Acetivibrio cellulolyticus CD2: one gene and its partner. The protein of the gene in region 2 interacts with the protein of the main gene of each other region in a pairwise test. Links are inferred from orthologs where the notes say so. Each region holds a gene or a part of one and is shown on either strand. Other genes may lie near its edges.

Region 1 (3,271 bases), on a different replicon or contig from region 2:
TCCGAAACAGGATAAAAGGAGGAAGGTCAATAAAATACCTTGTTCCTGACACCGTAGAAGCTTATATTAAAGAAAATAAGTTATATATTGATTAGAAGAGTCAGGTTTAGCTTGAAGGTTTGCATTAGTTTTTAAAAGAGGTATTGATTGATGACAATAGATGAAATTAGAGACAAGCTTCAGAAGGTTTTATCACCTAAAAGGTTTAAACATTCATTGGGTGTTATGGAGACAGCCGTTAAACTAGCATCAAAATTTGGAGTTGATGTGAAAAAGGCAGAGTTGGCAGGTATCCTTCATGATTGTGCCAGGGAAATAAAAAAGGAAGAAGTTTTAAGACTGTGTAAGGAGCATAATATTGAGGTAGATGATATATGTGCTTTGGAGCCTAAGTTGCTCCATGGACCTGTTGGTGCAGTAGTAGCAAGGGCGGAGTATGGAGTAGAGGATGAGGAAATTCTTGGAGCTATCAACTGCCATACTACAGGCCGCAAGAATATGAACACTTTAGATAAAATAATTTTTCTGGCAGATTATATTGAGCCTGGAAGGGATTTCCCTGGTGTTGAAAAAGTTAGGGAGGTTGTTTTTGCTGACCTTGACCAGGGAATGGTTATTTCTCTGAGGAGTATTATAAAACATCTGGTTAAAAAAAGAGAACTTATTCAGATAGATACAATAGACACATGGAATTACGTTATGAAGAATATAGAATAAACTGTTGAGTTTTTCATTTTAGGTATTTGCAAAGCAAATGTTTCAAAAATTGGATGGTCTCAAAACATATGAGATTTTGCTTGGTGGAACTTGTGGAGGTTTGCTGCAATATGGTAGCTAAGGGAAAAGGACTTGGAAAGGTTAGAGTAAAAAGCGTTAAGCGGATTATATTGTCTGCAGGTGTGCTAATTGCAGCTGTAATAGCAGCATTAGTCATATTTAATAATGTCTTTTCAAGTAAGTCCAAGGAAGTTAGTGTAGAGCCTGTTCCTACACCTACCGCTTCGGAAAAGAATGTTGATAGCAAAGCCGACATAAAAGAGGAAAATTTTAAGATAGCAAATGTTGAGACGACAGATTCTTCCGATAAGGAAGCAATGAAAGCAGTTGGCGAGGCAATAATAAAAAATAAAGATATAAGTGTAAAGGTTATAAATTACACTAGAATATCAGGACTTGCAGAAAAGGTAAGAGTAGCACTTGAATTAAACGGATTTGTTGTAAGCGCTGGAAATGATAACTCTCTAAAAAGTATAAGTTCGGTTGTAATAGAGAAAAAAGAAAATGTTTCAGGGGAATGGATTAAGAATTTGCTGGACATTAAAAAGGTCAGGAAGGAACTTGATCCTCAGTCAAGGTTTGATATTTTAGTAATATTAGGTGATGATTATAAATCTTAAATAAATGGATTTAAAGTCTAAAGATAATTTTGAAAGGGTGGAGTTAGTGGATTCAAATATAATAGCACAAAAGATTGCCGAGATTTTGACAGATAAAAAGGCAAAGGATGTAAGAAGTATAGACATAAGCGAGGTTACAGTTATTGCAGATTATTTTGTAATTTGCAGCGGTACTTCAACAACGCATATTAAGGCTCTTGCTGATGAAGTAGAGCAAAAAATGAAGGAACAGAATGTCGAAATTCTTAGAAAAGAAGGATATAACAGTGCAAGGTGGATTCTGCTTGACTTTAATTTCGTAGTTGTTCATATTTTCCATGAAGAGGATAGAGCGTTCTATAATCTTGAAAGATTGTGGTCTGACGGCGTTATGCGTAGATAGAGCAATTTTAAACTTACAAATTTGTAGGTATTTATAATATTAACATTGTACTTCATCTGTTTGTTCATGCATATTTTTTTTGCTATCCAGTATAATTCGAAAATTAAAAACAGGTTTATCCCAAAAGTAAGCTTTTCACGGGTAAACCTGTTTTGTTTTATGAAAGGCATATTTATTCTGTAAAGAAGGGTTGCTTTTCCAGATAACGTTTTATTTTCTTTGTTGTAGTCTTGGCAAATTCGTTTTCGCGTATAGTAAAATCTTGAACCCTCTTGTAAAGCGGCATGTTATGGTTTGCATGATTAATTTCCGATTTGATAAGTTTGTATATTTCTTCCTCTGAGGGAGTATCTGTGCCAAGCTTTTCCTTTATGATATCTAAGTCAATTACAATTTGTGCTGTAACTATAGTTTCTCCATTTGCATCTATATTTTTGCCGGTTACAAGGGATTCCTTGATATATGGACTCTTATTAATATAAGATTCAACTTCCTCTGGAAAGACGTTTTTTCCGTTCTTTGTAACGATAACATTTTTCTTTCTTCCGGTTAAATAGATAAATCCGTGACTATCTATACGACCCAGGTCTCCAGTATAGAGCCAGCCATCTTTCAATACTTTTTGAGTAGCGGCTTCATTTTGGTAGTAGCCTAGCATAATATTGCCACCCTTTACTATTATCTCACCAATTCCATCTTTATCAGGATTAACTATTTTTACCTCTATGCCTGGAAGTGGGAGACCTATTGAATCATCTCTATAGAGATTTTCTCTGTTAACTGAAATAATAGGGGATGCTTCTGTAAGGCCATATCCCTGCAATATAGTGATGCCAAAGCTTCTAAAACCTTTTGATACTACAGGATCTATTCCGGCTGCACCAGCAATAATAAGCCGTACTCTTCCGCCTAGATTATCAATTATTTGCTTAAATAGCTTTTTGCGGATATCAATTTTAAAATTGTTATAAAGAAAGTTACTTATTGAAAGTCCAAGTTTGAGTTTGAATTTTAGCTTCTTATCTTTTGAGGCTTGAGCCCACACTTTTTGATACATGTTCTCTATTATAAGAGGCACCAAAATAAGTATTGTTGGAGAGGTTTCTTTTAAATTCCTGCTAATATGTTTCAATCCTTCATTAAATGATATACACGCACCGTAGTAGGTTATAGTCAGAAAATCCACAGTACAAGCGTAAGTATGGTGAAGCGGCAATATAGATAAAACCGAATCGGTACTGTCAAAGTATATTGATGAAGTAACAGACATAAGGTCTGAACATATATTTTTGTGAGAAAGCATAACGCCTTTGGCAAGGTCTGTTGTACCTGAAGTAAAAATGAGGAAACTCATAGCTTTTTCATCAATTTTAGAGTTTATGTATCCAGAATTTCCTTTTTCTAATTGGTTTTTTCCTTCTGCAATAAGTGCTTTTAGGGAAAGAAAGCTGTCATCAGTATGATCTTCAGCGTCCATATTAATAAAATACTT
Region 2 (3,307 bases):
GGGGAAAGGACAGAGATATTGTCTCTGAGCCAATCAGAGAAAACGATTCGCAGGAAATTGTAAAAAGCCTTTTGGAAGAGGCTGAAAAAAGTATGGAATTGATTATGAGTTCTGATACCGGAAATAAATCCGAGAATGAAAAATTGGAAGTTGAGTATTTTGTTACGGTTTTAGATTGTATGCTTGGGAAAAGGGATAATGGCATTTTTGAGTTTCTTAAAAAATGTATTGACCTCTCGAAAAAATTGACAAAGTTCAAGATTAACAATGCAGATGATACTATAATTCGTACATCAGCAAGGAATATTCTGGCGTTTGAAAGTTATGAGGCTTATGATTTCCTAGTATCAACCTTGGGGAAATATAATAATTCAATTATAGAGTTTTCCTTAGAAGCTGCAATAAGGTCAAAATCATCTGAATATGTATTTGAAAACTATTCACCTCTGATGGAAAATGGTAAAAAGTCTTTTGAGCGTAGTGAAATTATAAAGGTTATGTCATTTTACTGCGATTTTGATGAAGCGTACCGGATTCAGGATTATTATTACTCAAACATAAGGAACTACTATATAAATACAATTAATAAATATAATATAAGATGGGATAAACGCTGGGCAAAGTTACTTTTGAGTCAGGATGAAATTTCGTTGGGTTGCAAGCTTATTTCAAGGGGTGATATGAATTCATGTTTAATTTTGCTTGAAAAACTGAAAGCCCATATGAAATTTGGCGACAGATACTTAAACTATATAATATTGGGTCTGTTTCAGGCTGGATATGAGAAAGTCAGGGAAGAGATTCTCAATGTTTTGGAGTTTAATTTCAATAACAATAAAAATTATATGAGATACTATTTGAATGACTTTGCGGGTGTAATGAAATTATTGCCAGCGAGTGATGTTCAATATATAGAGGAATTTGCAGCAAAGTTTAATAACGAAGGAACAGAAGTGCTAGCAGACGTTACATGGTATCTGAAAAATAAAAAATAAAGTGGGGGAGAATGGAAAATGGCTGAATCTAATGAAGTATTGAGGTTGCCGGCGGAGCAAATGTATGCTCATGAAATAGAGGCGTTGATTTCTGCAGAAACTGAGCGTATACCGACCGGATGGAAAATGTCGCCACGTTCAGTGCTGACTTATATAACCGGGGGAAAAGTTAAAGGAGTAGAGATTACTCCAAAGTACATAGGAAATAAAAGATTGGTTGAAATAGCTATATCTACACTTATAACTGATAGGGCGCTGCTCCTGATTGGAGAACCAGGAACCGCGAAGTCCTGGCTTTCAGAACATCTTACAGCTGCTATACATGGTGATTCTACAAAGGTTGTCCAGGGGACAGCAGGTACAACGGAAGAGCAAATTCGCTATTCATGGAATTATGCAATGCTCCTTGCTAATGGTCCATCAAAGGAAGCATTGGTTAAAAGTCCAATATTTAGAGCTATGGAGCTTGGTGGAATTGCGAGATTTGAAGAAATATCCCGATGTGCTTCGGAAGTCCAGGATGCATTGATTTCAATTCTTTCCGAAAAGAGAATTTCCATTCCTGAATTAGGATTTGAACTTCCAGCGGCGAAAGGCTTTTCAATAATAGCTACTGCAAATACACGGGACAGGGGTGTAAACGATATGTCCTCCGCTTTGAAGCGAAGATTCAACATTATTGTGCTGCCTACTCCGGGGGATATTAATACGGAAATTGAAATTGTAAGAAAACGTGTAAAAGAACTGGCAGTAAACTTAGACCTTCAAGCGTCTCTTCCTTCTGAAGATGCAATTGAGAAGGTTGTTACAATTTTCCGTGAATTGAGAAACGGTATGACTTTAGACAGCAAAGAAAAGATTAAGCCACCGAGTGGCGTAATATCAACAGCAGAGGCTATATCTCTACTTGCAAACAGTATGGCTCTTGCAGCAAGTTTTGGAGCAGGAAAGATTACAAATGAGGACATTGCTGCGGGGCTTCAGGGAGCAGTTGTGAAGGATGAGGAAAAGGATAAACTGGTTTGGAAGGAATATATAGATAACGTATTAAAAAAACGTGGTTCCGAGTGGCGTGATTTGTACAATGCTTGTAAGGAGATGAATGTGTGAAGCATACAGAAAAGTCACCACATTTTTTTGGAGTCAGGCATTTATCACCCCAAGGAGCGCATCAATTGCTTAAATTTCTTGATGAAATAATGCCCACGGCTGTACTTGTCGAAGGGTTATCCGATGCAAATCCGCAAATTGAGCATTTTACAGGCAAAGCTACCAAGCCTCCTGTTGCAATATTGGCATACACAGAGGAATTGCCTGTAAGGACACTTTTGTATCCTTTTGCAGAGTACTCTCCAGAATATCAGGCTTTCGTATGGTCAAAAAAGAATAACGCCCATGCAGAATTTATTGATCTGCCTTCCGATGTTTTTATAAATCTGGAGTATTCAAATAAAGATAGAGACAAAACTGACGGTACCGTCAAAAGCGGAGATGGCGAAACCATAGAAAGTAAAGAAGAAGCTGATTTAAATAAAATTGAAAAGGGATCAGATAGCGAAAGTGAAGCAGTATATGCCACTACGATAAAAAACAAATCTGTTTATGAAAAATGGGCTCTAATGGCAGGAGATGATGACCATGATACATATTGGGAACGGAATTTTGAACATAATTTAAATAAAGATGCATACCGCCTTGCAGTTTTTGAGTTTGGGAAGAGTATAAGGCAGTTATCCCATGACAACAGATTTGAGGAAGCCAAAAACCTTGTCCGGGAAGCTTATATGAGGAAAAGAATTCAGGATACTATCAAATCCGGTCATAAACCGGAAAAGGTTGTAGTAGTAACTGGCGCATATCATTCGACGGCACTTGGCGGGGATTTACCACCTATGACCGATGAAGAATTTTCAAGCCTTCCAAGGGTTAAGACAAAGCTTACCCTAATGCCATATTCATACTACAGGCTGTCATCAAGGTCGGGTTACGGCGCAGGCAACACTGCACCCGCTTATTACGGCATGATGTGGGAATGCTTGAGAGAAAAGGACTTTGAGAAACTTCCATCTGAATATTTTTCGAGTATGGTATCATATTTAAGAGAAAGTGGAACACACAGGTCAGTGGCGGAGGTCATTGAAGCTGTGAGACTTTCGAATACACTTGCAGCGATGCATGGAGGCAGTGCACCAACACTTAAGGACTTAAGAGATGCTGCGGTAATTTGCCTTGGATATGGTGAGTTGACAGTGGTTGCCGAGGCTATGGCACATGTCGAAGTCGGTACAGCCATAGGAAGTCTTCCGGAAGGG

What was found.
Region 1: the proteins of ACECE_RS0221910 (region 2) and rsfS interact in binary tests that used the Escherichia coli proteins (3 or more experiments, as listed by UniProt). The link is inferred for Acetivibrio cellulolyticus CD2 from one-to-one orthologs.

Annotation. Positions count from the first base shown.
Region 1 is NZ_JH556657.1:470,779-474,049, forward strand. The notes cover bases 154-3,090. They hold rsfS (ribosome silencing factor), read left to right. Parts: upstream 154-1,401; coding sequence 1,402-1,779; downstream 1,780-3,090. Other genes in these bases: yqeK (bis(5'-nucleosyl)-tetraphosphatase (symmetrical) YqeK), read left to right, coding at 154-717; ACECE_RS0214100 (LytR C-terminal domain-containing protein), read left to right, coding at 828-1,397; ACECE_RS0214110 (AMP-dependent synthetase/ligase), read right to left, coding at 1,952-3,090. Outside these bases: nadD (nicotinate-nucleotide adenylyltransferase), read left to right, coding at 1-95; more of yqeK, read left to right, coding at 151-153; more of ACECE_RS0214110, read right to left, coding at 3,091-3,271. UniProt on the Escherichia coli protein: Functions as a ribosomal silencing factor. Interacts with ribosomal protein uL14 (rplN), blocking formation of intersubunit bridge B8.
Region 2 is NZ_JH556659.1:424,720-428,026, forward strand. What follows is about bases 87-3,059. They hold ACECE_RS0221910 (AAA family ATPase), read left to right. Parts: upstream 87-1,013; coding sequence 1,014-2,105; downstream 2,106-3,059. Other genes in these bases: ACECE_RS0221905 (HEAT repeat domain-containing protein), read left to right, coding at 87-995; ACECE_RS0221915 (DUF5682 family protein), read left to right, coding at 2,102-3,059. Also shown: more of ACECE_RS0221905, read left to right, coding at 1-86; more of ACECE_RS0221915, read left to right, coding at 3,060-3,307.